DNA from 2 places in the Psychromonas sp. MME1 genome. Region 2 is predicted to be linked to the other one. Evidence: riboswitches for the same ligand, from Rfam matches in the RefSeq annotation. Region 2 holds a riboswitch; the other holds the start of a gene.
The links. Region 2 has a riboswitch for cyclic di-GMP ahead of AB2N10_RS12505 (fibronectin type III domain-containing protein). Riboswitches for the same ligand answer to the same signal wherever they lie in the genome.
Positions count from the first base shown of each region.

Region 1: linked by a shared signal. The riboswitch ahead of AB2N10_RS11140 (fibronectin type III domain-containing protein) and the one ahead of AB2N10_RS12505 (fibronectin type III domain-containing protein) in region 2 are both predicted to bind cyclic di-GMP.

Region 1 covers NZ_CP160906.1:2,421,743-2,437,008, reverse strand. Annotated here, with positions in the region: gene AB2N10_RS11165 (sigma-70 family RNA polymerase sigma factor) at 1-345, shown strand, start outside; gene AB2N10_RS11160 (permease) at 418-1,398, shown strand; gene AB2N10_RS11155 (thioredoxin family protein) at 1,417-1,650, shown strand; tRNA gene AB2N10_RS11150 (tRNA-Trp) at 1,767-1,842, shown strand; gene AB2N10_RS11145 (diguanylate cyclase) at 2,318-3,217, opposite strand; cyclic di-GMP riboswitch class I at 3,962-4,047, shown strand; gene AB2N10_RS11140 (fibronectin type III domain-containing protein) at 4,126-5,517, shown strand; gene gss (bifunctional glutathionylspermidine amidase/synthase) at 5,767-7,680, shown strand; gene AB2N10_RS11130 (EAL domain-containing protein) at 7,713-9,272, opposite strand; partial or broken gene AB2N10_RS11125 (phosphate-starvation-inducible protein PsiE) at 9,572-9,971, shown strand; gene AB2N10_RS11120 (LysE family translocator) at 10,070-10,681, opposite strand; gene AB2N10_RS11115 (PLP-dependent aminotransferase family protein) at 10,895-12,310, shown strand; gene AB2N10_RS11110 (carbon starvation protein A) at 12,394-13,881, opposite strand; gene btsR (two-component system response regulator BtsR) at 14,047-14,778, opposite strand; gene AB2N10_RS11100 (sensor histidine kinase) at 14,769-15,266, opposite strand, start outside.
Region 2 covers NZ_CP160906.1:2,714,851-2,730,116, forward strand. Annotated here, with positions in the region: gene rplB (50S ribosomal protein L2) at 1-417, opposite strand, end outside; gene rplW (50S ribosomal protein L23) at 429-728, opposite strand; gene rplD (50S ribosomal protein L4) at 725-1,330, opposite strand; gene rplC (50S ribosomal protein L3) at 1,345-1,983, opposite strand; gene rpsJ (30S ribosomal protein S10) at 2,000-2,311, opposite strand; gene AB2N10_RS12490 (GNAT family N-acetyltransferase) at 2,666-4,681, shown strand; gene AB2N10_RS12495 (pseudouridine synthase) at 4,693-5,385, shown strand; gene AB2N10_RS12500 (TIGR04219 family outer membrane beta-barrel protein) at 5,443-6,222, opposite strand; cyclic di-GMP riboswitch class I at 6,565-6,649, shown strand; gene AB2N10_RS12505 (fibronectin type III domain-containing protein) at 6,736-7,089, shown strand; gene AB2N10_RS12510 (DUF3373 family protein) at 7,166-8,584, opposite strand; gene AB2N10_RS12515 (hypothetical protein) at 8,671-8,997, opposite strand; gene AB2N10_RS12520 (cytochrome b/b6 domain-containing protein) at 9,027-9,638, opposite strand; gene AB2N10_RS12525 (tetrathionate reductase family octaheme c-type cytochrome) at 9,631-11,280, opposite strand; gene AB2N10_RS12530 (PEP-CTERM sorting domain-containing protein) at 11,661-12,251, shown strand; gene AB2N10_RS12535 (CotH kinase family protein) at 12,367-13,713, opposite strand; gene AB2N10_RS12540 (hypothetical protein) at 13,662-14,168, opposite strand; gene AB2N10_RS12545 (methyl-accepting chemotaxis protein) at 14,480-15,266, shown strand, end outside.

The DNA.
Region 1 (15,266 bases), 290 kb from region 2:
ACTATCACTAAAAATACGCTCATTGATGCACATCGCAAAGCGAAGTTAGAAATGAATATCAATGCAGAAGTCAGTGTGCAACCAGAGCAGCAGCCGATTGTGAATTTACAACACTGTTTGATCCGCGTTTTGTGTGAATTAGATGAAAGTGACAAAGAGGCCATCGAGCTCTGTGATATACAGGGGCTTTCACAATCAGAATATGCACAGCATAAAGGGTTGTCGTTGAGCGCAAGCAAATCACGAATACAGCGGGCGCGAAAGAAATTGCGTGAGCAGATGATCATATCCTGTAAGGTGGAATTTGATCAACAGGGGGTTATCGCCTTTATACCCAGAAAATAATTTAAAAAATTTGCATCTTTTTACCTCCCTGTTCGTGTCTATAATTAGAGATACATTCAGCGGAGAGCATTCATGCTAGCTTGGTTCACTTACCTTGCCGATTGGCTAACTTATTCATTATTTAATCTGGTGCCCGATAGTCGATTGACAGGAGCCGTTCACTTCTTTATTGAAGACACTAGTAAAATTTTAGTGCTATTGGTTGTGCTGATTTACCTTATTGCCGTAGTGAGAGCCACGCTTAACCCTGAAAAAGTCCGTTACTATTTACAGGGTAAAAATAGGTTCTTAGGCTATATTCTCGGTTCAATTTTTGGATCGGTTACCCCTTTTTGTTCCTGTAGTTCGATTCCCTTATTTATGGGCTTTGTCTCCGCACGTATTCCGCTTGGTGTCACCATCGCCTTTTTACTAACCTCCCCTTTGATCAACGAAGTGGTGGTGGTGATGTTGGGATCTCTGCTTGGTCTTAAATTTACCCTTATTTATATCAGCATCGGTTTATTACTTGGCATTTCAGCTGGTTTTCTCATTGATTTAATCAAAGGGGAACGCATGTTAGTAGCGTTTCTTGCTCAGCAATATAAACGTCAGGATGATATGCCTGATATTGCATATGAACAGAATAAAATGACCTTATTCGAACGCCATCAATTTGCCAAACAAGAGATGTTAACCATCTTTAGTAGAGTTTGGAAATGGGTCCTACTTGGGGTTGCTATTGGTGCGGTGATTCATGGTGCTATACCTGCAACATGGTTTAGTGAGCATCTAGGGGCGAGGCAGTGGTGGTCTGTTCCAGTTGCCACTTTGCTCGCTATTCCGATGTATGTTAATGCCACTGCTATAGTCCCCATTATTGAAAGCTTATTATTAAAAGGCGTGCCATTGGGAACAACGCTCGCTTTTTGTATGAGCGCTGTTGCCGTTAGTTTGCCTGAATTCATGATGCTCAAACAGGTGATGACCACGCGATTATTAATAATGATTGCGGCCTATTTACTGGTCGCTTTGAGTTTGATTGGTTGGTTATTTAATGCAGTTAACTTTTAGAATAAACAGGGAGATAAAATGAAAACGATTAATGTATATGGATCTGGTTGTAAAAATTGCGTCACAACAGCAGAGTTGATTCAACAAACCGCGAAGCAGTTAGATATTGATATCGCGTTATCCAAAGTGACGGACTTACAAGCGATTATGGCGGCTGGGGTGATGAGTACACCAGCGGTTTCCGTGGATGGTAAACTGGTGCACTCGGGCTCGGTTCCCGACCAGCAGAAGGTGCAAGATTTTCTTCGTTAAACCTTGGTAAAAAATAGAAATGCAGCTTGCTTTGCTTGTTTTCTAGGCAGTTAACCGAGTTTGCATAAAAAGCACTTTACTTTGAAATTAGCTTAGGTATTATTTGCGTCGTCTGCAGGGGTGTAGTTCCAATGGCAGAACGTCGGATTCCAAATCCGAATGTTGGGAGTTCGAATCTCTCCACCCCTGCCACATTTAGATAAAGCCTCGACAATTGTCGGGGCTTTGTTGTTTCTAGGGTTATCAATAAGTTACAACGCATTTATTAGTCAGTTATTGTCTCAAACACTCCTAAGTAATAAAATTATTCCTGTCCATATCCTGTCCTCTCTGTGTGAGCGAATAAATTTGTAGCTTGTTAGCAATTTTATGGGCGCCGCAACACTTATATACCCCTCTTGAAGTATCATGGGTATACATCAATACTTTTTATTATATTGCCTGCTATTTTTTAATTAATAGCCTTTTCATCGCTCTGTAGGGAGATAATACTAATCCGCATAAGTATCTGATCTATCTTGTTGGTTAAAATAATAGGTAACAGCGTTGCATTCAATTGTAATAGCCTGCTAGTACTCAATCATGCGCCTTGTTTTTCGGTATTTATCCTCAACAAACTATGACCATAATATTATGAGGTTGGTATTATCAGCTCTTGTTTTGGCTCTCATCTGTTTTTAGACATCATTGTGATTAATTCATCTGCAGATAACCAATATACCCTATTTTCTTTTGGAATTTTGTGGTGAAAATTAGAATTTTGTACTGAAAATACTTTTCGCTGAGTTAAATTACCGCGCAGAAACGCTTCTTTCAATAAGTCAGAGCTAAATAACAATTGATCGTAAGAGCCGTCTGCAATCGCTATTTTCATTCCGTTGAGGATATTCGATGCGAGGGTCTGGTTATCTTTACTCACATAAAAATAAAAGGCAGAAGGGTAGGAAAGTATAATTGAGTTTTCAACCACGAGTGGTAGCTCAGGATGTGCACTCAGAGCGACCCATGGCTCATGAATAGCTAAGGGAAAGTAATCAAACCGCTTTTTAGCAAGCATAGAGAGTAAATTTTCTGATATGGGAGTGGTTATGACGGGAATATTCGCGCCTTTTAATACCTTTGTATCCCCCCAAAAAGTACCCTGTCCTGCTTGATATTGACGCAAGTGATCTAGCGTTGTGATTGCATCAAATAGTGTTTGCTCATTTTCTCGGATAATAAAAATGCGCAGCCCCTGCAAACCACGGAAGATAGGAATGCGAATAGCCTGTAAATTATCTTCTTCAACAGCGGAGGCACTTGCCCATGTCACATCAATCAAACCTTGCATAACATGTTTACTTTTACGTGCATCGGAAAGGTTTTCTATATAGGGTTTTACGCAAATATTCTCAGCTTCGATCACTTTCGATAAAGATAAAACAAGTAGGTCTCTGATTAAAATATCTTTACTAATATTGGCAAAGGTGGGGGTGATAATAGGTTTACAGGCATAAGAACAAAGGCTTACGCTCAAAGCCAGTACAGCAAAAATGAGTTCTAAATAATATCGTATGCATCTTTTCATTTACTCTCCGTAATTATTAGTTGTGATTCAGCGGAGGTCAATGCTTGTAATAAATTAAAAAACATATGCTATTGTTGTCTGAACAGCTATTTTTATTTGTCTTGTAAAAGGATAGGGGAAGCCTTATTAATGCGCAAGGTTATCAGTCCGTTTATGTAAGTACGACAACAAATTTAAGCATTAACTCTAACTCTTAGTGTAGATAATTTAGATGAGGAAAGATAAATTATTGTAGATAAGAGTGTCACAATATAAATAAATTTATCCATTAATTTTCTTATTTATTCGTTGAAAGTTTGTTTACTGATTGCAATACCACCACTATACAGCACATTTTTTTGTTGGTTTTGCTGTGATATTTCTCTGTTCATCTAAGTGCGTAGACTAAAAATCATAAAAAAGTAAATTTAATTGTGGGTTAGTGTGTGAGGTAGATCTTGTTATTTGGTATTTGTTTTTATCTTGTTGTTGCTCTATTTCAGCTTGATGGAGAGGTTGGGGAGGTAGCGGTGATGAAAATATAAGACGCTGATTTTTATACTTGATCTGAATAAAAAGTCACAAGCCTAGGTGTGTAATGTTAGTTGATGCTTACGTTTGATCCCTCTAAAAGTAGGTCCTATTTTGCTTTTTTTGAGTGATTAATTACTAAATTAACGCTTTTAATCTGTTCGTTTTTCTGTTTTAATTTGTATGAAATTTAACCAATCCTATTTTTTAATATTCAGTTGTTTAAATATTGTAGCTAGAAAAAGGCAAGTTAAGGGAAACCTTAATACGCAAAACCACCGGCCTGTTGACTATCAGTCTATGGCAGCGGAGTTACCGAGGCGATAATAGTTCTTATCATTCCTCCTAATTTACAAATTATGAATAAACGCTGATTGATCACTTTTGTGGAGGCAAAAATGAATCAACTAGTTAATTTAATTTATACCCGCCTAATTGTAATATTGTTATTCATTATGAGTCCCGTTGCATTATCTGCTAGTTTGCAGATAGCATGGAATGATAATTCAACAAATGAAGAAGGATTTTTTGTTGAAAAGCGCATTGTTAATGATGACTTTTTCCAAAATATCGCAGTGTTAGCTGCCAATACTACGCAATATAATGATTTAGATGTTATTAGTGAAGAGACATATTGTTATCGGATAACGGCATTTAACCAAGCAGGAAAAAACAATTCCGAAGAAGTGTGCGCACAGGTGCCTGTTGTTCCCGATCCAGGTGAAACGCTCCCTGGCGATAAGCCTGATTTTACTGGCAGTGTTGTTATATCGCATGAAACTATTTCTAAACCTGTTGCTATTGAAATAGGTAGAAAAACGCTTTATTCATTTAAAAGTAATGTCACCCATAATCAAGAGTACACTCAAGAGACACTTGAAGGCAGCAACTTTGTAATAAATTCAGGTAAAATTAGTTCTGCAGATAAAGACTATTTTAGCTTCCAAAATGAGGGGGTTGAACTTGAGAATGGTTATACCAGTATGAAGTTTGACAGTAGTAATAGCCTTTCATTTGTTTTACATGGTACAGGTAATGAACAAACTGCACGCTTGTATATGCAGGCTGGAGCTTGGGATGATCAACAATCTAGTGTCGTTGTAACTGCGGGTGATAAAACTCAAGTTGTTACGTTACCTAAGGGGTATAGCTGGCATTTCTTTGCAGTGGACATTGTTTTTGATGGTACAGTTCCTGTGCATATAACAACAGATTCGGATCGTTCAGGTTACAGTGCTGTTATGTTTGCTGGTATTGTTTTTGATAATGCAAATATGGCGCCTGTGGTAAATTATGCGGCACTTGTTGCAACAGAAACAAAATTTGGGTCTGTTATCGACACAACGGATGCAAGCTTTTATAGCGCCAATGGGATAAATGGTAATGAAGATATTTCTAACGCCGTACTGCAGAATTTATCATTCTACGGTAAAAGCAAATATCGCGATGGCAAGTACACATTTGTTAATGGCGGCAATGAGATTAATTCGGGCTATCAAAGTATGTCATGGAAAGAGAGTAATGGCGTTGAAATTAAATTGGCAAGTGGTTCGCAACAGGTAAATATTGCTTCGGTCTATTTTAATGCGGGTGTTTGGAGTAATGATGCTGCCTTTATTGAAATTATCATTAATGGTGAAAGTGAATTAGTTGAAGTGCCTTCTGGTTATACTTGGCATTACATGAAAGTGGATATTGAGTTCGAAGGTATTGTTGATATCAACATTCATCCAGTTGGTACATTCGGCAGTTATAGTGGATTCGGTTTTGCTGGTGTAACAATTCAATAAGTTAGATTAAAGGCTTTAGCTATAATCGGGAACAAGCCAGTGCTTGTTGCCGATTTTTTATTCTACGACTATCTTTTTTAACGTCCCATTTTATCTTGTTCACGAATATATCGACCACAGCTCCCCCCTTTAGAAACCCTTTCATATATACCTAGTTTTTATTTTGGTTCTAGATAAATGACGGCATTGCTAATAATAAATTAGTCGCATATATTAGTTATCTTCTCACTCTAATAAAAGGATATCGCTTTGACCCACATAGCCACTTCTCGTCCCTTTGGTACTCTGCTTGGTTATGCACCCGGTGGCGTTGCTGCATATTCTAGTGATTACGATAGCGCCAGTGATAGCGAATACCCAAAACGTAGCGCCTTTCGCAATTATGTTGATGGTATTTACATGGGCTATAAATGGCAATGCGTGGAATTTGCACGACGCTGGATGTATCTCAATCATGGCTATCTTTTTGATGATGTGCCGATGGCCTATGATATTTTTAATTTACGTTCTGTGCGCGATATTGCTTCCAATACACGTTTACCCTTACAAGCTTTTGCTAACGGTAGTAAACGTCATCCGCAACCGGGAAGTTTATTGATTTGGGAGCAAGGCGGGGAGTTTGAGCAGACTGGCCACGTTGCCATTGTGACGGAAGTGTTTGCCGATAAAATTCGTATTGCAGAACAAAATCTTGACCATACAATTTGGCCTGATGGGCGCGATTTTAGTCGCGAGCTAATCGCGACGATCACGGAGGAGGGTGAATATTGGGTTGCTTGTTCTTTTAATGATGCCTTGATTTTAGGTTGGATGATACAAACTGATGATGATCGCTATGCAGAAGCGAGTGTGGAAACTAACAAGCAGCTATTTTCATTATCTAGCCATTATGCAAAACCCCTGTTAGAGCCTCAAAAGTCGTGGTTAAATGTGGCGAATGAAGATGAAGCAGCTTATGTTCACGCCCTGCATGGCCATAAATTAAGTGCAGCCGTTGCAGACCAGTATCGTTACTACGTTTTATCGAAAACAGCGCAGGATACCTTGCGTCGAGCGACCAATGAGTTGCATGGCTTATTTATGCATGCAACGGATTATGTGCTTGATAATGAAGCGTTATTAGATAAATTTAATTTACCAAGGGCACTCTTGCCGAAGATCCGCCAATCCTGGGATAACCGTCTTAACCAATTGATCACGAGTCGTTTTGATTTCGCGATGACAACGCAGGGATTAAAGGTGTATGAATATAACTGTGATTCGGCATCCTGTTATATGGAGGGGGCTAAAATTCAGGGTAAATGGGCGCGTCATTATGGCGTCCATGAGGGGGAAGATGCGGGTAAAGATCTTTTTAACCAACTTGTGCAAGCATGGCGAAAAAGTCAGGCGAAAGGGCTAGTACATATTCTTCATGATCATGATCCCGAAGAGAAATACCATGCCCTATTTATTCAGCAAACATTAGAAGCGGCAGGCATTGAGAGTCGAATGATTGCTGGTATTAACGCATTAACGTGGGGTGAATCAGGTAACATTGTTGATGCGCAAGGTGAAGTACTACAGTGGGTGTGGAAAACGTGGTCGTGGGAAACCGCACTGGATCAAATTCGTTTAGAATGTGAGTCCGATGCTGTCGTGCCTGAAAATTATCAGCCAGCATCGAAAAAGGGGCAGGCACCGAGACTTGCCGATGTTTTATTGCATAAAAATATCATGATTTTTGAACCACTTTGGACACTCATTCCCAGTAATAAAGCGATTCTTCCTGTGCTCTGGTCATTGTTCCCAAATCATCCTTTGCTGCTCAATGCCGATTTTCAGCTAAATGAGGCGTTGCAAGAGAGTGGTTATGTCAGTAAACCTATTGTTGGGCGATGTGGTGCGAATATTCAATTGATCGATCAGGATCAAGATATTATCGAAGCAACGGGGGGGCAATTCGCCGCGCAGGATCATATCTACCAAGCGCTATTTCCATTACCCTTGGTGGATGGTTACTATGTACAGGTTTGTACCTTCACCGCTGCGGGTAAGTATGCAGGTAGTTGCTTGCGAGTTGATTCTTCGATGATCATTAGCAAAGAGAGTGATTGTTTAGCGTTACGTTTTGTTAATGATGAAGATATTTTGCAGCAGAATCAGCCGGTGATTAAGAAATAAATATATGAATGTTAAGGGCATTATGGCAAGTACTATGATTTTTTGTTCTTGCCATTAATTTGTATAAATTCGTTCATCGATATAGGTTTGGCAAAAAGAAAACCTTGTTGAAAATTAACGCCATGTTTTTCTAAATATTGAGATTGTTCGATAGTTTCAACTCCCTCTGCGATAGTGAACAAATTGAGTTTATGACTGAGTTCAATCATGGTCTCGATGAGGTGCTCTGAGAATGAATTTGCACCGATATTAGTGATAAAACCTCGGTCTATTTTTAGTATGTCTACTCTAAAACGCTGCAGGTAATCAAAGGAAGCATGCCCTGTTCCAAAATCATCAATGGCTATTTTTACTTCCATTTCAGCTAACTTTTGCAGTAAGTAATCACTAAGTTCTGTTTGCTCGATGAGCTCGCGTTCCGTGATCTCTAAACAGATCTTCACTTTTTTTATTGATAGCTTATCGATGAAGTAACGGCAATCTTCCAATAATGAGAGATTTTTAAAGTGCGACTTACTGATATTGACACTAATGTAAAAATTATCGGGTAATAGTAACTGTTGTGGCTCTAAGGTATCAGCTAACTGACGAATGATAGATGAGGTTATGGGGACTATTAATCCAGTTTCTTCCATCGCGGGAATGAATGCTATAGGGCTAACAAGTTGTGTTGGAGTAGTTTGCCAACGCATTAATGCTTCTGCGCCACAGAGTTTGCCTTGCGAGTCTACAATAGATTGCAGGTAAGGGATAAATTCTTGGTTGAGGTGCGCTTTTTTTAATGTTCTTTGGACGGAATAAGGTTGCTTAAGAGCGCGGACAATCACTACGGATAGCAGCAGAAGCAGAAGGATAACAATTACTAATAATACGCCATTATTTTCCCACAATTGTTGCCATAAAATTTCATCATGAAAACCGGCTATGATTGTAATGGGGAATTGTTGTGATTTTATTTTGCTGACAAATGTAAGTTTAGGCAGGGGCCCATCTGCTGTTTGATCTGTTTCGGTCATCCATGTTTCACCCACTTGTAAAGCGATAAATCCCTTCTCTTCTTGAACACTAAGAGCAAGACGTAAATAGCGCCCATCTATCAAACTGAGGATACCTGTCTGTTCAATATCACGTCGGTGTACTAAAAGGGGAATGTTGTTATTCAGTTTCTTGCTTGTAAGTAGCAGCATTTCGCCATTGCTATAATATTCTTTACCTGCAACAGGAAAACCAATGGCACGATATACAGAAGAGCAGTAAATGGTGTTATTTTTAAATAGGTGTATGGAGTGTAAGTAAATGCCTGTAATGAGCTGATTTTCGAGTTGTTCTTTGACCTCGGAACAACTACAATCCGAGTATTCGGACAAATGATCCAAGGTAGCGTGAGTATTCGTTGCCATTTCATCAATATGCCATAAAGCGTCATTAGCCATACTGTTGCTCACATCTTGGAGAGTATTCTTTGTCTGCTGTAATAAAAATAATAAGATGGCGGCTAGTACCGATAGCGCAAAAATAGCGGCTAATGAACAACGTAGCATCGGAGATGGAATAATCGATTTATGCAGTGGTGAGCTAGTTGTTATGAACATAGGGTTATTGATTCTTATTTAAGAACAGAATTGCTATATATGATTACATTGGCTTTATATTCTGTGGTGCGGTGTTGTGTAAAATTATTCTATGATGTTTGCTGGTATATTGCAATCTCGCGTTACCTAAGGGCATACAATCTGTGCACCAGTGACAGCAAAAGTGTTATGTCTATTTTCTATTAACTTTTTAAATTAATAGATCTAGGTTATTTTGAAATTTCTATGCTAAGTTATGTTTTTGAGGCAAATTTTGTTGGTCAAAGCTCTTTTGGTCAGAGTAATTTAGGGATAAATGAGTGGGCAAGTTAAAAAGTTCAAGTTATAAATTTTTGCTGGTGGCAGAATATATTGGCTTAACCGTTATTGCTATCGCAACGATAGTCGCTATGTGTTTTGAAATCACTTCTATGTTTTTGGCAATGCAGGTAACGCTGGCGGATCTTCTACTGCTTTTTATCTACCTTGAAGTCTTCGCTATGGTCGGCATATACCTAAAATCAGGGAAATTACCTGTACGTATGCCTTTATATATTGCGATCGTAGCAATTGCACGTTACATCATTCTTGATATGAAAAATTTAGACACTGCGAGGTTGTTGGCACTGGTTGGTGCGGTGCTTCGTTCTTGCGCTATCTATTTTAATTATTCGCTATGGCCACGTGAAATATCCATACCATAACGAAGAAAATAGTTAACTTCAACTCAGGATAAGCAAATCGATATAGCATCACTATTTCCGTGTATTCCTGCGCCGCAATAGCTACGCCGCTTTGCTTATCCTGAGTTGGGGGCACTAATCGCTAATAATCAGCAGTATCGTTGCAGCAGTTAATATCCCCATTAAATAATTAAACTTTTTCTTTCGCGATTGCGTTGTTAAATATTGTCCTATCGCCTGACCGAGTGCAGCCCAAATGCTAATGGCAATAAACCCCATTATGGCAAAGCAAGCGAGGATCCATAATCCTGACCTAAAATAGTGCTCTCCTGCGAGTGTAAAGGTAGTCACGCTTGCGATACCCATTGCCCAAGCTTTTGGATTAACAAATTGAAATGTGATAGCAGATAGCATATTCATTGGCTGCGAAATATTATTGTTGGTGTTAACTAGCTCTGTGTTGGTCGGTGCAGTGGCGATTTTCCACGATAACCATAACAGATAGAGAGACCCTACTATTTGTAATATTTGATAGAGTGGTGGATAAAATTGAAAAACAGCCCCGAACCCAAGTAATAAGGTTGTGAGCAGTAGTGCGACACCAATAATGATACCTGCAATATGTGGCAAGGTCCGTTTATAGCCAAACTGTGCGCCAGAGCTCAACAGCATTATGTTGTTGGGTCCTGGTGTTACTGACATAACAAAGCTAAATATAAGCAATGCCATTAACAAATTATTTTCCATGTTGATCTCCTATTGCATCCTTTGCCACTTATACTCGCTACTGTGAAACCATTTTAATCTCCCCTTAAAAACAATACAGACTCAGAAAAAGTTAAATAAACAATACAAAATGCACATAAATTAGCTGTATTGTCATTTTATATTTAATCTGTATGGGTAATTTTTGTCTGTATTGTTTATTATTCGTTACAGATAAAGGTGAGGGAGTGCTTTATGAAACTGTATGAGCAGTTAGCTGATCATTTACGTATGCATATTGAGCAAGGATTATTTCAAGTTGGTGAGCGTTTACCTTCTGTTCGTCAATTGTCAAGTGACCATGGGGTAAGCATTTCAACGGTACAGGAAGCGTATCGGCAAGTTGAGATGGAAGGGCTGGTGGAGGCTCGACCGAAGTCTGGGTATTTTGTGACTTCCCAAGCGCCGACTTATAATTTACCTGAAACGTCACGACCACCACAACGACCCCTCGATATATCACAGTGGGAAGAGGTGTTAGGGCTACTGTTGAGTCAAAATATTGCTGGTACGGTCGAGTTGCAGCATGCGATGCCTAATATGACCGCTGCTTCGTTGCAACCATTATTGAAAAAGTTGTCTGATTTAACCCGCCATAGTGGGCAGATCAGCTTACCCTATGGAGATCTTCGCGGTTCATTGGAGTTACGAGAGCAATTAACCTCGCTTGCGGCTGGGTCTGGATGTTTATTGCATCCCGATGATATTGTGGTGACCTCTGGTTGCCAAGAAGCATTATCGGTCTGTTTACGTGCGGCGACTCAACCCGGCGACATTGTTGCCATTGAATCACCAAGTTTTTATGGCTCGATGCAAGCCATTAAAGCATCGAATTTAAAGGCGTTGGAAATTCCCACCCATCCTGAAACGGGACTTAGTTTAGAAGCCTTAGAACTCGCCTTAGATCAATGGCCTATTAAAGCTATTTTGCTGACACCTACGTGCAATAATCCGATGGGCTATATTATGTCTGAGGCGCATAAAAAACGTCTTTATCAGCTCGCACAAAGCTATGACATTGCCATTATTGAAGATGATATTTATGGTGATTTATCTTTTCAATATCCTCGTCCTCGCACCATTAAATCCTTTGATGAAGATGGACGGGTTATGCTTTGCTCCTCTTTTTCTAAAACGATTGCGCCAGGGATGCGAGTCGGCTGGATTGCGCCAGGGCGTTATCGCGATAAAGTCACCCATATTAAATACGTAAGTAGTTCGATGTGCCCGACGTTGCCACAAATAGCGATTGCCGACTTTATACGAAAGGGGGCCTATGCTCGGCATCTGCGCCGGATGCGTTTGTTGTACAAGCAAGGTCGAGATCAGATAATGGCTGCGATGAATAAATATTTACCCACGCAGATTTGTTGCAGTTTCCCGAAAGGGGGATACATCATGTGGGTGGAGTTACCGAAAGTGGTCGACGTGGTGAAGTTAGCCTCGGAGTGTCGAGAGGGCGGTGTTAATATCGCACCCGGTACGCTATTTTCTGCAACGGGAAAGTTTCGCAATTGCATGCGTATTAATTTTAGTGAGCAAGATGCCAATGCGCGTGAAGATGGCATACGCAAACTAGCTTACTTTATCAATCGGCAAATGGACGTTTAATCGATTATAGGAATTCCTGTAGTTATATGCTCTATTTAGGCGTAGCAATAGTTAGCGATTGCTACGCCGTAAAAATAGGTAGGTTACATACTCAAGTTGGGAGCAATTTCCTCTTCGCCTGCAACGGGCTCATCGGCAATATGTTTACCTTTAGATTTTTTAATCACATAGGTGGTGATCATTAACATGGCGACAATGCCCATTACCGTTGCGATATTGATACCCAAACCAAATCCTAAGGTTGTATTACTAAGGATAAATGTAATACATACGGTAGTCATAAACATCGCTGGCACGGTCGTTATCCAGTGGAATTTATTATGTCGGAGCAAATAAGCAGAAGCTGTCCAGAGCATCATCACAGCGGTCGTTTGGTTGGCAAAACCAAAGTAGCGCCAGATAATACCAAAATCGACCTGTGTTAATATTGCGCCGATAGTGAACAGCGGTAATGCCATTAGTAAACGGTTGCGAATTGTTTTTTGTTCCATGTTGAAATATTCAGCGAGGATCAAACGACTTGAACGGAATGCAGTATCTCCGGATGTGATAGGTAAAATAACGACCCCTAAGAAGGCGATAATGCCACCAAAGGTACCGAGTAGGCCAATCGAAGTGCCATAAACAACACTACCAGGGCCACCCGCTTTTACCGCTTCGGCTAATGAATCAACCGAACCAAAGAACGAAAGCGCTAATGCACACCAAATTAAGGCGATAATGCCTTCACCAATCATTGCGCCAAAAAATACAAAGCGGCCATTGCCTTCATTTTCAATGCAACGCGCCATCAATGGAGATTGTGTGGCATGGAAGCCAGAAATTGCACCACAGGCAATGGTGATAAATAGGGCTGGCCAGAGTGGTAAATTGTTAGGGTTCATGTTGCTGAACATATCGCTTATTGCATAGTTAGCAAGCATACTATGTTCACTTGAAAAGGCTAATGCGACGACAAGTCCGACCGACATAAATACTAATAACGCACCAAAAAATGGGTAGAAACGACCGATAATTTTATCAATTGGGACAATGGTTGCGATCACATAATAGGTAAAAATCACAATAACCATGGTGATTAGCGGCATCGCTAAATCAGTTTGTTGATTAACTAGGTTGGTGATCATATTCGCTGGTGCGGAGACGAAAACCACACCGACTAACAATAACAGGACCAGGGCAAAAATATTCATAAAATGTTTTGCGCCTTGTCCGAGATATTTTCCGGTGATCGTGGGGACTGATGCGCCACCGTTACGAATAGATAACATGCCAGAAAAATAATCATGTACCGCGCCGGCAAAAATACAACCGAAAACGATCCATAGCATGGCTGCGGGGCCGTATAGTGCGCCCATTATTGGACCAAAAATAGGGCCGATGCCTGCAATATTTAGTAGTTGTACTAACCAAACTCTACCTTTATTCATGGGCACATAATCCACACCGTCATGCTTGCTATAGGCGGGGGTGGTGCGTTTATGCTTTATGCCAAAAATTTTTTCAACGATGGTGCCATAGATAAAATATCCAGCGAGTAACATCGCGACACAAGATAAAAACCACAACATATTATTCTCTCCTTTGAACGTTAATAAAAGTGACTTATTAGTTTTGTAGTTAGCACTTTACGCGCATAGAAATTAGAGTCACCTTGAAAAAAAGGCAGTGGCCATATAGCAATTTAAGTGGCTGATAGCGATATTAAGTGGTTTTTTGACTTGCTGAGATGAGGGCTAAGAGAGCCCTAATCTATCCTTTAATGTTTTTAAGTAGCGGCGACTCACGGGGGCAACAGCGCCATTATGAGTGATAATTTCAGCCAATGAGTTATCCAGTAATTTTATTTCTCGTATCATATTGGTATTAATTAAATATTGGCGATGGCAGCGTAGCAAGCAGGTTTTTTCTTCAAGTACTTTTAAGCTGAGTGAACAGGTTGTCGTTTGGTTGTTTTTGTTAGTTTCATGACTAACGATATGTACACCGGATTGATTGGAATAGGCGAGTTCAATGTCCTGTGCTTTTAACAATAGAATTCGGTTGTAGCCCATACAGGGGATTAGTTCTAGCTTATCTTGTACTAATTGGCTGTAGTCTTTTTTTACGGTGATGGCATGTAGGTTTTTTATTGTTTTCGCTAATCGGCTAGGTTCTACGGGTTTTAAAATATAATCAAAGGCGTTTTCTTCAAAGGCCTGTAATGCGTGTTGATTGTAGGCGGAGACAAACACCATCATTGGCATTGTTTCATGGTCAAGCATACTTAGCATTTCCAGACCTGTTATCTGTGGCATTTGAATATCTAAGAAAACGACATCCGGTTTTAAACTATGTATTTTTTGTAATCCGGTAATGGCATTTTCACAGGAAGCGACAACTTCTACTTGTCCCGTTTCATTCAGTAAAGCAATTAGCTCTTCGCGTGCATAGTGCTCATCATCAATGACGATTGCTTTTAACAACATGGCTGTTTATCTCCGTTATTGCTTATTAGAGGAAGGGGAAACAATATTTCAGCCGTCGTGCTGATACCCGTTTGGCAATGCATTGTTAAGCCATAGGCATTACCAAAACGATTTTTTAAACGTTTGTCGACAATTTGCGATCCCAGCCCGCTGTCATTCTCTTTTAGTTGATAGGTTCCTGCATTGTCTATCACCTGTAGTTTCACGAGTTTTTCTGCGTTGTGGCTGATGATTTCGCCTCTAATAATAATGCAAGCGTCCGATAATAGAGTCGATGTTCCATGTTTGATGGCATTTTCAACGAGTGGTTGTAGAGTGAATGTCGGCACTTCAATATCCAGTAATGCATCATCGATGGAAAATTGCACATGTAACTTATCAGAAAAACGAGCGAGCTCTACTTCGAGATAAGCATTGATATGAGCTAACTCCTCGCGAATAGTGACTGACTTAATATTTTGTTTCAAATTGCGTCTAAAGAATTGTGA
Region 2 (15,266 bases):
TGTACCTACTGGAATGTTACGCATCGGTAAGCAGTTACCTACTTTGATTGATGCATCTTCACCAGATTGGATTACATCACCAGCAACTAAGCCTTTTGGGGCTAAGATGTAGCGACGTTCGCCATCAGCATAAAGTACTAGCGCAATATTAGCACTACGATTTGGATCGTATTCTAAACGCTCTACTTTTGCTGGGATACCGTCTTTATTACGTTTAAAATCGACTAAACGATAGTGTTGTTTATGACCACCACCGATATGACGAACCGTAATACGACCACCATTATTACGACCACCTGATTTAGATAAAGACTCTAAAAGTGGTGCGTATGGCTTACCTTTGTGCAGGTCTTTGTTTACCACTTTGACAACGTGGCGACGACCTGGAGACGTAGGCTTACATTTTACAATAGCCATCTATAATTCCTCTACTCAGCGCCAGCGAAATCGATGTCTGCACCTTCAGCTAGACTAACGTATGCTTTTTTCCAGTCGCTACGGCGACCCATACGTTGACCAGTACGCTTGGTTTTACCCTTCACGTTTAGTGTGCGAACACCAGTAACTTCAACTTCAAACAGTTTTTGAACTGCCGCTTTGATTTCTGCTTTAGTCGCAGTACCTGCAACTTTGAATACCATAGTGTTATGGTTTTCAGCAGATAAAGTTCCCTTTTCAGAGATATGCGGGGCTAGAATAACTTGCAGTAAACGTGCTTCACTGATCATGCTAGGCTCTCCTCAATCTTTTTCACTGCATCTGCAGTTACTAAAACTTTATCAAATGCGATTAGACTTGCTGGATCAATACCTTGCACATCACGAACATCTACTTTGTAAAGGTTACGTGCTGCTAAGAATAGATTTTCATCTAATTCTTCGGTAATGATTAGAACATCTTTAAGATCCAGTTCTTTTAACTTCGCTTTCAGCTCTTTTGTTTTTGGAGCTTCAACTGTGAAGTTTTCTACAACGATTAGACGATCCTGACGAACTAATTCAGACAGAATGCTTCTCACTGCGCCACGGTACATTTTTTTGTTTACTTTTTGGCTGTGATCCTGAGGACGCGCAGCAAAAGTAACACCACCGCCAACCCAGATTGGGCTACGGATTGTACCTGAACGAGCTCGGCCAGTCCCTTTTTGACGCCATGGCTTTTTACCACCACCACGAACATCACTACGGGTTTTCTGAGCACGAGTACCTTGACGAGCACCAGCTGCATATGCAACGACCACCTGATGAACTAGGGCCTCGTTGAATTCACGTCCAAAGGTAGCGTCAGAAACTTCAAGTGCACTTTGTGCATCTTTCAATACCAATTCCATTACTAAATCCTTGGTTATGCTTTAACAGCAGGTTTAATGAACACATTGCCGTTTTTCGCACCTGGTACTGCACCTTTAATGAGCAGTAAGTTGCGTTCAACGTCTACGCGAACAACTTCAAGATTCTGAGTCGTAACACGCTCAGCACCCATGTGGCCAGACATTTTTTTGCCTTTAAAAACACGACCCGGTGTTTGACACATACCAATCGAACCATTAGAACGATGTGATAGTGAATTACCGTGTGTCATATCTTGTGTGTTAAAGTTCCAGCGTTTAACACCGCCTTGGAAACCTTTACCTTTAGACTGACCTGTAACATCTACTTTCGTATTTTCGTTGAAAAGCTCAACACTTAGCTCAGCGCCAACTTTGATATCTGCACCTTCGTTATCAGCAAGAGTAAACTCCCACAGACCACGACCAGCTTCTACACCTGCTTTCGCAAAGTGACCAGCTTCTGGTTTGTTTACACGGCTAGCTTTCTTAGTGCCAGCTGTTACTTGAATAGCTTGGTAGCCATCAGTATCAAGTGTTTTAACTTGAGTAACGCGATTTGGTGTACATTCAAGAACTGTAACTGGGATAGAAACACCATCTTCAGTGAAGATGCGAGTCATTCCAACTTTACGACCTACTAGACCGATTGTCATTGTTGTAACTCCTTATCTAACCCAAGCTGATTTGAACATCAACGCCAGCAGCTAGATCTAGCTTCATTAGTGCGTCAACAGTCTTTTCAGTTGGTTCTACGATATCAATCAAGCGCTTGTGAGTGCGGATCTCATATTGGTCACGTGCATCTTTGTTTACATGCGGTGAAATCAATACTGTGAAACGCTCTTTACGAGTTGGTAGTGGAATAGGACCACGTACCTGAGCACCTGTGCGCTTTGCAGTTTCAACGATCTCCGCCGTTGATTGATCGATCAATTTATGATCAAAAGCTTTAAGGCGGATACGGATTCTTTGGTTCTGCATGGACCAAAACTCCAATAGTTAAAAATACAACATACAAACAAACACCTGACGAACTATCTAAGATAGATCTCAAGTGCTTATTCAAACTAGTCGCTCCCCAATCGGGAGTCATTTTCGATAACCTAATAAAATGGTTATGGGCTTATTGCCCACCTACCATATCGGTAAGTGCGGTGCATAATACAGTAAATGTGAAGCAATGCAAGTTTTTCTTAACTTGAAATAGAAAAATTATCGTAAAGATCTTTTTCGGATCTTATGCCATTACATTTTATCCTTAAGGCGCTTTTTCTCAGTAGTTTGCGCTTGCTACAATGCTATACTTTCCACTCGAATCAATAAATAGGATCTCCTGTGCACGCGTTAATTTCACTTATCGATCATCTTCAACTACAGGCGCAGGCCAGCAACCATCGGCAAATATTACGCTTACGTGGAACAACCAGCTGGTGTTTTCAACAATGTAGCGTATTAATAGAAGATCTTCCGCAGCCCTATTTTTGGATTGGTGATGCACCGACAGGGGTCACAACAACGCCTTACCAAACAATATTAGGCCAAGAAACCCCCCTTCTCTTTATTAATGCTATTGCTGAATTTGATGCCAATGCTTTTGCAGCTGCGGAAGGCACCTTACGTGGAGGGGGATTATTGATATTACTTAGCCCACTCACTATCGATGACAGTGATTACTTTTATCATTTTATTGATAAGCAACTACAGCAATATAATTTCATCACAATTGCAGAAAATGCACCTATTGCTCAAATTAATAATACCTTCTCTCCTGCCACTTCTTCTTTTTCGATTAACACAAGGGAACAAGAATACGCAGTAAGGGCTATTGTTAAAACGGTGACGGGACATCGACGCCGTCCACTGGTTTTAACGGCAAATAGAGGAAGAGGAAAATCAGCTGCGCTTGGAATTGCTGCGGCAACACTACTCCGTAATGGGATAAAGAAGATTTTAGTTTGTGCACCGAGTAAACGCGCCACATTTACCCTTTTTAAACATGCAAGTTTATTACTGGGCAAGGAAGCGCATCAATATGCTATTATTAACGGTAACCAATCTATCCAATTTATCGCCCCGGATGCACTGCTAGAAAACAGACCAAATTGCGATCTTTTGATTATCGATGAAGCCGCCGCGATCCCTATCCCAATGTTAGAAAGCTTTGTTTGCCACTACGCTCGCATTGTATTCGCTAGCACATTACATGGCTACGAAGGTTCAGGACGCGGGTTTGCATTACGCTTTCAAAAACGTTTAACGGAAATCGCACCGCAGTGGCGAAAATGTCATCTGAAAACGCCGATTCGTTGGTCTGAAAATGATCCCCTTGAACATTTCACTCTAAATAATCTCTGTTTAAGCGATGATGCAACGACTCCGCAGCAATATGATGAAGCGCAACCGGTACAGTTTTATCGCGTAACAGCAGCAGAGTTAATTGCCGATAAAAATCAATTAACCACTATTTTTTCGCTTTTAATTAATGCACATTATCAAACCAAACCTTCAGACCTCGCAATGATGCTTAATGACAATGCCATGCACATTTTCCTCTTTAAACAAAACCAGCAAATTCTCGGTGTCGCATTAGTTAATTCAGAAGGCGGATTTTCACCGCTTTTAGCAGAACAGGTATGGCAAGGAACACGCAGAGTTCAAGGCAACCTGATTGCCCAATCCTTGACTTTCCATTCCGGCCATCAAGGAGCAGCGCAGCAACACTTTGCCAGAATACAACGGATTGCCATTCATCCCACATGCCAACGACAAGGAGTGGGTAAGTTATTTGTAAAATCGTTAACAACTTGGGCCTTGGATAACCACTTCGACCATCTTGGAGCCAGTTTTGCGGCAACGGCTTATCTTTTATCCTTTTGGCAACAACTTGGTTTCACTACCTTACGAGTAGGAACAACACAAGATAGCAGCAGCGGTGCACATTCACTGATTGTTAATTACCCGCTTTCAAATCAGGGAAAAAAATTACACCGAACCATTCAGGAAAACTTCCAATTACAACTGCCGCTACAATTAAGTCGTCACCTACAACGTCTTGACCCTGAGTTAGTATCGGCACTATTAGCGGAATTAAATAATCAGCCACAAGACACTACTCAATTAATCAGTTATATTGCTGGTAACCGCCCTTTTGAAACCGTTGAATATCAATTGCAACAATTACTGCTAAACAGCAATTTACACCGTTTAGATAAAAAGCAGCAGTCACTCGCTATACAAAAAATACTGCAAAATAACAGTTGGCATGAAGTCTGCGATAAAAATCAATATACAGGCAAAAAAGAAGCGCAACGCGCATTAAAAAATGCCATTCAACAGCTCACTCAAAAATAAGAAACGATTCGATGCGATTAGATAAATATATATGCCAGTCTACGACACTTACCAGAAGCCAAGCTAAAAAAATGATTTTGCAAGGGCGAGTGAATAATGGCCAACAAACATTACGTAATAGCGCCTACAAAGTACAAGATGGCGAACTCATTACACTTGATAACAAGGCCATTACCTTACGGGGCAACCGTTACATTATGCTCAATAAACCGCAGGGTTTTATCTGCTCTACCGTCGATGAACATCTACCAAGTATCTTAAACTTGATCGATGTCGACCATGCAGAACAACTCTGTATCGCAGGGCGTTTAGATGCCGATACAACCGGTTTGACACTAATCACCGATGATGGGCAGTGGTCACACCTCATTACCAGTCCTCGTAAAAAGTGTGCCAAGCGTTATCGCGTTACGATTGAGCAGCCGATCGATGACCATTCCTGCACACTGTTTACACAAGGTATACAGCTCAAGAGCGAACCCCACCCCTGCTTGCCAGCAAAAGTAATAATTGAATCGGATCTAGAGGTGCTACTAACCATTAGTGAAGGGAAATATCATCAAGTGAAACGCATGTTTGCAGCGATCGGCAACCATGTGACTGCATTACATAGAGAACAAATTGGCGATATTCAGTTAGATGCCGAACTGAAACCAGGAGAATGGCGCTATTTAAACGAACAAGAAATAAATAGTGTCGGTTAGATAATAAACAGGCATCAAATGGTTGATGCCTCTCTTTACCACTTAACGACTATTGCATTAGAAATGTAACTGTAAACCTGCGTAGGCACCTTTAAACTCAGCATCTGCATAGATGCCACTAAGATCTTCAATATCAAATTTAATATCGCGGTAGCCAAATTGCACCGTCGCATCTATCGCAAGTGTTTCAATCATATTCCAGAAAATACCACCTTGAATATCATGCACATGATGATCATCGTAGCCAATCCAGTTTACTTCACCATAAACGCCTAATCCAGTAAAGGGTAAGCCAATTTCAGCTGCCACATAACCTAACGGAATAACCCCATTGTAGGACTCTTCTGCGCTCTGTGACAGGCTATTGCCCTGATTATCTTCTACTGTACCATCAAGTTTTACCTTAAAATCACCATATTTAGCATTAAGCCCCAGATCAAGGGAGACAATATCGTTATCTAAGATTTCGTAATAGAGAATAAAATCGAAATGATCCAATTTTGCATCCACAGAGGCATGTCCGGTGAAGGTATAATCACCAAATTCCAAATTGTTAACATCACTATACCCCTTTACATCGAGTTGGTTATAGCGAATTTTAATATTAGGTATTACTGGAATAGGATGCTCTAAAGCGACCCAGAAACTCCCTTTGGTCTTATCATCCAGATTAAACGATTGCATTGTGCCATCTTCACCAAATGAACCTGAAGATTCCATATTCCAAATCTGCGCACCGGCATAAAGGCCTGCTATGGTGTCAGCTTGTACGGCTAATGGGGTGAATAATAGTGGAGAAGAGAGCGCTAAAACGCTAAAGCGAAATGTATTATTCATAAATTTATCCTTAAAAGTAGTTAATCCATTTAAACAGTGATTATTGTCACCTGATAATGAAATTCGCGCAACTACATTACCATTCTATTACCCTCTAGCTAATAATTAACCCAACGCGTCACTCATTTCATTTTCGAGTGACCATTAAAATATAATTTATACAGTACATATTTAAACTAAAAAACAACACGTTATATTTAAAAAAAATCAATGTGAACAGAAAACATCATGAAACAATCAAAAGCGAACTTGTATTGTACAAAAAAACGACATAAAATCATCGCGTAAATAGAAATTAAAACAAATTCACAAATTTCAACTCAGTTTTCACTAATATTGTTCGCTAGAAAATAGCAAATTGAGGGAAACCTTAAGACGCAAAACCACCGGCCTGTAGAGTAAGCTCCATGGCAGCGGGGTTACCGAGGCAATGATAGACCCATCATACCTCTACTTTTTTATACTTAACAATGTTATAGGATGACTGAATTATCATTTTTTGTAGGAGACAAAATGCATAATTCACCCCTATCATGTAAGCACTTATTATTAATGATCTTATCTTTACTGCTCTTTTCCTGTGTATCATCCGAATCGGACTCCAGTGATCAAATAATTGACCAACCGCTTGGTGAAAAACTTCAACTTGTTATCTCGTGGTATGATAATTCAGATAATGAATCAGGCTATATCGTCGAACGCCGCCTAGCAGGAGAAGATGCCTATGACCAAGCAATCTTCCTTCCTCAAGATAGCGACCGCTATGACGACAAAACGGCGTTCACTGGGCAGACATATTGCTATCAAGTTAGTGCATATAACCAAGCGGGTAAGTCCGCATCTGATGAAGTTTGCATTGCAATTTAATCGCTATTAAAAAGTGAAAAGCCGCAGGTAATATTGACTTATTATCATGCGACTTGATTTAACTGATGCAGATAGGTTAATAGTTGTAACGGATCATCGCGCGGAAATCTTGTGCCGTATCAGCCACCATTCCTCCCATTCCCATCATATTCGCCTCTTGCATCGTCATTGGAGCACCACTGTTACCAAAGAATCCATTACTACCGGAGTACTTATAATCAATATAGGTATAACGGAATTGTAAATAGAGCGTTTCACCAATAATAGGCAAATTATAATAAGCTTCATAGGCATCACCGCGTGCTGCTATTTTAGAGCCAATTAACGTATCTTCGCCATAGGTAAATGAACGCCAATATTTAGAGCCGTGATTGAATTCAAAACCGAATCTATCATCAGCTAAAAAACCAGGTATTGTTGCACCAAGCCAATAGGAATAGCCTTTTTCATCCTCCTGTGACCCTAACATTCCGTAGTTCCCACCTGCGGATGTACCACCATCGGGTAATGTCTGAGAGGCTGATACCGATGCAAATAAAACCGTATCATCCAAAAAGTCATTAATAAATTCACCGACACCATTCACTTGCACAGATAAAGTGAAATTTTGCAGATCACCTAATTGCTCAAAGCCTGTTGGTTGAGGCGCCATAGGATTAGAATAATCGTAGCCCATATCAAGCATATTGGTGGCGTAATAGTATTGCGCTTTAATATCATATTGACCATCATTATAGGGAGTAATAATAAAGCCAATCATGTCTATATTATCCGTCGCTCCCGTATCAGTATAATCATGTCCAGAGACAGAAAATCGTGGCGTACTCGTCGCACTCAAGCCTCGACCAGCACAGATTTTAGCATCCATACCAGCAACACCCGTTATTTTCTCAAGTTTTGCACTTAAACTTAGGCCATCAAATTCGACATTAATAGAATGTCCAAGTGGCGATTTTGCACTGTCATAACCTTCTCGAATGTTAGCAAGAAAGCCGTTCGTGGATGGGCGACGACCAATACTCGCCGTCCAAGGTATTTGATCATTACCTAAAAATGAATCACCGAGATATAACATATATACCTCCTTCACCTTAAGGCTATTATCATCTAAGTTTTCGTTAGTAACCCAATCAAAATCGCCCATTCCCGGATCGTAGGGGTCACTATTAAGCCCTGTTTGCCCAAATGCTTTGTTATATGAGAGTAACCCTTTAAAAACAAGGTTATCAAAGGGCTGATACCCCATACCAATCTCTAAGCGATTAGCTAAAAGGTCATGATTATGTAGTTTAGAGCCATCGGCCATCTTATAATCAATACTGTCCATCGTAACGCGATAATCAGCACTTAGCTTAAGGTTATTTCCACCTACTTTTTTTTGTAATTCACGCACTTGTTCTTTTAAGTCTGCAATATCCTGCGCCTGATCAGCCTGAACTGTTGTTGAAAAGGCAATGAATAAGGAGGCGGCGATTAGCGATAATTTTTTATTCATAATGTGTCATCCCTGTCTTATTAAAAATAGAAGGAAACTACCTATTAGTTTTCCATCATGCATTTGTAGAACTAACTAATTCCGTTTTAGTTACAACTAGCAAGCTCCCCACTGTCTGCGGCATACTTCTCGGCAAAATCAGCTAAATCTGGCGCTATTTTCTGAAATGTATCACCATTTAAAAACTCGGCAGAATCAGGGAATTTCTTTGTATATTCCTTAATAAAACGTTTGGCATCATTCTTAAACAATCGTTTCCACTCAACCTTTAAGTGCTGACTAGCAAACTCCTGCCCATTGATAGCAAAATGGGGACGCAAGTACTTCAAGTAATATTTTTGCCCCTTCGCTGCATCTGCAAACACATTAAAAGTTAACATTAGCCCAAGTGTTAACATTATTAATTTCTTCATATCTATCTCCTCAGCTTAATTAAAAATGATTATTCTTCGATTTTTTCTTTACCGGTGATCATGGCCTTAATATGCGTTGATAACTTCTCTCCAAAGGTGATCATATAAAGATGAATGACTACAAAACTAAGCAAGGCATAGGCATTAAAGGTGTGTAAAATAGCAATTAAATCGACATGTTCTATGACGCCTGCCGCCCGTAAATCGGGAAAAAAGTAGAAAGCAAAGCCACTAATAACCTGTAACGGCAGCAGAGCGAATAAAATCGCAATGTAACCTAGACGCTGTAACGGATTAAATTTATCTTCTGGCGTTATATGATGCGGATGTTTTTCTCCCTTAAACACACCATATAGATAAAAACGCAATGTCCCTTCCACCCCTTTTAAGGTGGGAAAATATTGCTGCCACTCACCCGTGGTCAAAATCCAGGTGTAGATCAAGACAACGAGCCCCGTCCAGACAAAACCAATGAGGTTATGTGTCTCAACCGCCGTTCCAAAACCAAATAAAACAAACAATCCATGCATTTCCAATCCTGAGAGCAATAACAACACAATCATCAATGCTTGCGCCCAGTGCCAAAATCGCTCAAAACGCTTAAAAAGCACCACAATTTTACTGCCAGACAGATTACTCATAACCTTCTCCTTGCTCTTGCTTCACTGACATTTTTTTTCTTCTAATAGCCGCTAGATAACGTAAAGCGCCATGTCCAATTACCCCCAGTAGGCCGCCAATAACAGCGAACAAAGCAAATAACTCCACCCAGAAATTACTATCTCGACCAATTAAGTAAAAATCATTTAATCCCGCTAAACGACTATCACGAGAATGACAGGAATGGCAATCAACCGCCTCTTCTGCAGGTGCAACCATATGTTTAATAGGCCAGAATCCATTGGTTTCAATAAAATCAAAGTGCCCACTAAATTCAACTTCGTTTAATTGAGCACCTGCGGTTAATGCTTTCTCCCAGTCATACTCAGTCCATAGTGCCCCAGTGCCCTTCTTACCATATAATTTGATCGGCAAAATGCGATTAAACTCGGTGTCATAGGGTTGCTTACCACGGTGTACTTTAAAGGGCCAAATACGTGCATCGGGATCGTTGTAATTCCCCGTCGGTGGATTAATATCAATTGGTGCACTGCTAGGATCAATCACCGTTTGTAGGGTTTTCTGGATTAATTCACCTTTATACCAACGGTATTCAGGCGTCACATTACGTCCCCAAGTGAATGTACCCTTTTTACTCATATAACTATGTGCTTCCACCCCATCAAATACCTTCTCTTCCGTATAGGGTTTACCATCTTTCATCTTCGTTGCCGTAGACCAATCCCAACTCAACTTAGTGAGATAAGGACCGCGCGCCATTTCAGGGATATGACAAGAGGTACAAGCAACCTTAGCGGTATGATTATCAATCTCACGGACTTCATGTGGTTTTTCACCATGGCAGGATTCACAGGCGACATTTTTGCCGTCACGTTCGATACGCCCCATATCTTTTTTATGGTCGATAAAAGCTTTTTTACCGTTATAACGCCCCGCAATTTCATGGCCACTGGTTTTATGGCAAGTTTGACAACTGAAATTTAGCTTATCAGGGCTCATGTGCACATCAAGGGAGTGGACAGGATCAACTAATGACATGTCGGTGTCGCCGTGTTTTACACCATTACCGCCACCACCATTAGCATGACATGCAAGGCAGTTTTCCCGTTTAGGTGCTCCGACACTTTTTGCTACGGCTTTAAGGTCGACCGCGGGTTGAAGAAATTCACCGAGCTGCGTCGCTTCATAGTAAGGATGTCCCGACATCGCCGCCGATTTTTTATATGTTCCTGTACCATCATGACAAACTAGGCAATCAACATTCTCTTCCGCTTCCTGATCAAAATCATCATTACGCCAACCATAGCCCGTATGACATTGTGTACAACTCTCATTACCACGTGCAGAAACACAATAGTTATTAAAACCATTTTTGCCCTTACCAACCATTTGCTCATCGACTTTAGCAGCCCATTTCCAATGGAAGGTTTTATGCACCTGCTTGGCAGCCTCGGTGTGGCATTCCAAACAAGCTTCAGTAACATCAGGCGCATAATCAAAATCCTGATCAAGGGATTCAAATTTACTGTGGTCTGCGGTCATCCTTGTGCGATTTAGATCTACCGCAGAAGCATCAGAATCCGTGGCCAACACCGTATTAATCCAACCTAATAGCAATAGTGCGATTATTGCTGTTGCTTTTCCTTGCATCATAACGCTCATGCTCCTAGCTTCCTGTAGTAACAAAAATACCCCCAATAGGGTATACAGCCATATTGAGTTAATTATGGCAAAACAACATGAGATAAAACTGTATTAGATCAACCTTTAGTTAATAAAGCTACATTAGATAAAACTAATTCAGAAAATGGTAATTAAGTCACACTAATGAAGCATAAATTACATTAAGGGCAGGCAGCTAAGAGGTGTCAGCTTTTTTTACAAAAAAAATAAGTTAGGTTGAAAAAAGAGAGTATAGGAAAACAAAATATATATAACCATATGAAATTACATACCTATTAATAACTGGCAAGAAAAATGCAAAACTAAGCATGGTAACTCGTTTTATATGCAATCCTAGACAACTTAAGAAGGAAATAAAAATGATGTTAATTAAATCAATGTTAATCTCCGCTTTAATGCTTGTTTCAACCGCATCTTTTGCAGCGCCAATCACCTTTATGTCAGGTCTCGATGACGGTTGTGCTAAATGTACACTAAGCAATCAAAATGCTGGAACCTATGTCAACCCGACGGGTACTGATCTTGATGGTGCAAGTTGGATTCAACCCGATGATGCTTGGAATGTTATTGGGGATTACCGAGTATGGGAATTAGATTTGAATAAAAATGGCATGGATAATTATATTTCATCGCTATTTGTTTCATATGATGATTCATTAATAATTAAGAGCCAAGGAAATGTACTCTTTAACTCTGACGATTATGGCATTGCTTCCCCATGGAAAAAAATTACTGATGTTATTGCTTTAACCGGTGAGCTTTTCGTAGCTGGCAATGGCCGCCTAAACTTCTATGTAAATAATATAGGGGGCCCTACTGGCGTTATCTGGAAAGGTACTGCCAATGATGTAAGCACACAAGAAGTACCTGAGCCTGTAACAATTGCGCTACTTGGTATGGGACTATTTGGATTAGGAATGACTCGCAGACGTAAATCATCTACTAAGTAAATGATTGATAACATACCTTCTATAACCCAAAAAACCCAGATAGATTACCTAACTGGGTTTTTCGTTTTCTAATTAATTTTAGCTACATTTTTAATGACGTTTTAGCTTCGGGTTGTTAATGCGCCATGCGTCGTCTGGTCAATAGCAACAGATACAACAACACAACAATCATTACAGAGCTACTTCCACCCGAGGAGGATTGTGAAGTTGGTTCCACGCTCGACTCGGAACCATTATCAGGGCTAGGATCTGGCACAGTAACGTTCAATTTATCAATTTCATAGCGACCATCAAGCGCATAAAAAGTAATCCGATATTCTCCCTCGCCTTCAGTAAATAGAATATCAGCACCAGTAGCATCGACGATCCCATCGGCATTATCATCACCTAAGTTTTGACTCCAATCTGCATTTATATCGAACTTAAAGCGCCCTGCACCAGTGGCGTCACTCTGAGGCCCATTCGTCACGGTAATACGCCAAATATTAGGCTCTACTTGCTCCATCAAACTGGCAGCCCAATTATTGCTGACGCCACGGTAATAAACCGTTGCATAGATATTTTCAACACTACCCAAGGCTTTCAATACCGCATTACGGCGAGTCTCATACCAATTTTTACCTGAATCTAGAGTAAATATTCTATAGCGACTTTCATTGCCCCAACTAGCGGGTCTATCATTGATGACTTCATTATCTCCCGTGTCATTTTCCAACTCATCACGGATCAACTGATGTACATTTTCTATCCATGGCAAGGAGTCCTCCTGACGCATCAGCCCCGACTCTGTGACCAACTCTTTAAGATAACCTTGATACTCTGCACTATAGCGCTTAATCGCTAAAATTTTCCGTACCAACAATGGCGCATCATTAGCAGAGGCAAACTGCAATGGATCGCTCTCCCCCACATCTCCGACCAACAATGAGGTTCCTAGGGTATTATCAGTATCATAAGGAACAAAATGCATAACTTCACTTTCATCAATATAAATAAAAAAGTTATTTCCATTACCCCAGAAACCATCCCAATGTCCAAGCACAGCCTCGCTTGCTAAACCTTTAAGTAAGAGGGGAATATTAATATGCAGAGCAACATAGTCCTCAAATGCTTGCCCCTCTAAATTGCTAAAGTTCTGTGCTAATTCGACCAATTGCGCATGTGCTTGCGTATATTTACTGCCCTTACTTTTATATTCAAAACTAGCTTGATCAGAGTCACCTACCCCCCCCCAACTGTCATTGATCCGTGAAAAATGCGCTTTACCCCAAGCTTTATGATTACCTTGCCACAAGAAACCACTGTCATTGTCTGGGCCAAAACGTTTATCTAAATATTCTTTACGATTAACGCTTTCATTCATTCGATAAACACCAAAATAAACGCTGGCTCGGTTACCCACGGTAATATCTAGGCGTGCGTAGGTCGAAGAGTGCGCCGTCCAAACATTAAAATTATGCATAATATGATTAGATAAAGGCTCTGAACATAGCTTTGATCATCTTTAAAGCGCTTCAATTTAAGCTTGCTAATGCCACTCAACACTTGATTATCAACAAACTCATCAAAGTCGAGAGTAAAGTTAGCTTGCGCATAATTGCCATTTTCCTGCTCTGGTAATTCAAAACTGGTGTTACCACTAATCTTGATGCCGATATTATTTAAGGGATACTCGACACCGCCTTTAATAAAGGTCATATCGCCACTCACTACCTCACGAACACTACTGGTGGAACTGAGCAACACATGCCATTGATCTTCACTAAAATGCAGTTTTATTGTCGGAAGATCATCAATATCAAACCAAAATTGGTGTTCTGGATCTTGCAGATAAGTCGTATCATTAAAAGCTTGGCTAGCTGTTGTCACGAGTAAATAAAGCAACCCGAACATTATTGAGAGTTTTTTGAATTTCATAGTTTTCCCTTTGCAGTAGCACTATTATCTTTTTATTTTGATGTGCTTTTATACGCTAATCACACAATAAAAACAGTGACACTTAAACGATTGATAAATGACCAGAACAAACCAATATCACAATTTAAAAATAAATTAATCTAGAAATGCGAACCATACTTAGCGACAGGCTCATAGCCACGACAATGATCGAGATGCAACTTTTAGAACAAGGGCCATGCCCGTTGGTTATACTCGGCAAGCGGTGCTACTGTTGTAAGAAGGCATCTATTTAATTTCAGGCAACCGTTCTATGATTTATGGAGAAAACCATGCGCAAACTATCCATCGCGACCAAACTACTTTGGATCACCTCTGCACTCTTTCTGATCATTGTCAGCGTACTATCCTTTAGCTTATGGTGGTCTTTGAGTAATAAAAATGCAAAATTAGCAGAACAAGTTCAAGGCACCATGCAACAAGAGACTCAACAGCGACTCAATGCCAAAGCAGGCGAATATGGCGAGAAAATAGCAGGTTTCATTAACGAAGCTTACCGCATTCCATTTTCCTTTAGCGGGATTATCGAAACGACAGCACAGCAGCAACCATTAAGCCGAGAAAACATTGAAACAGCAGTGACCGCTATACTACAAAAAAATAGTCAACTCTCATCCATGTATGCCCAGTTTGAAGCCAATGGTTACGATGGCCTAGACAGCGACTACAGTGGAAGCCATAGCCACAGTGTACCAGATGCAGGTTCCTTAGAAATTTATTACACACGTAATAATGACGGTAGCGTAGAGCACCATCAAATCACCGATGCTACGTCCAAATATATCGCTACACTTAACGAATTTGGGATACGCGAAGCAGAATGGTATTTATGCGCCAAAGAGAGCAAAAAGCCTTGCTTAATGGAGCCATACCTCTATGAAATCAGCCCTGGCAATGAGGAATTGATGACTTCATTAACGGTACCTGTGGTGGTGAAAAATAAATTCATCGGCTTGGTAGGGGTTGATATCAATTTACCTATTTTTCAAAAGCTAATTAATGAACTATCCAGCAGTCTCTACCAAGGCCATGCCAAAGTAACCCTTTTAAGCGAAAAAG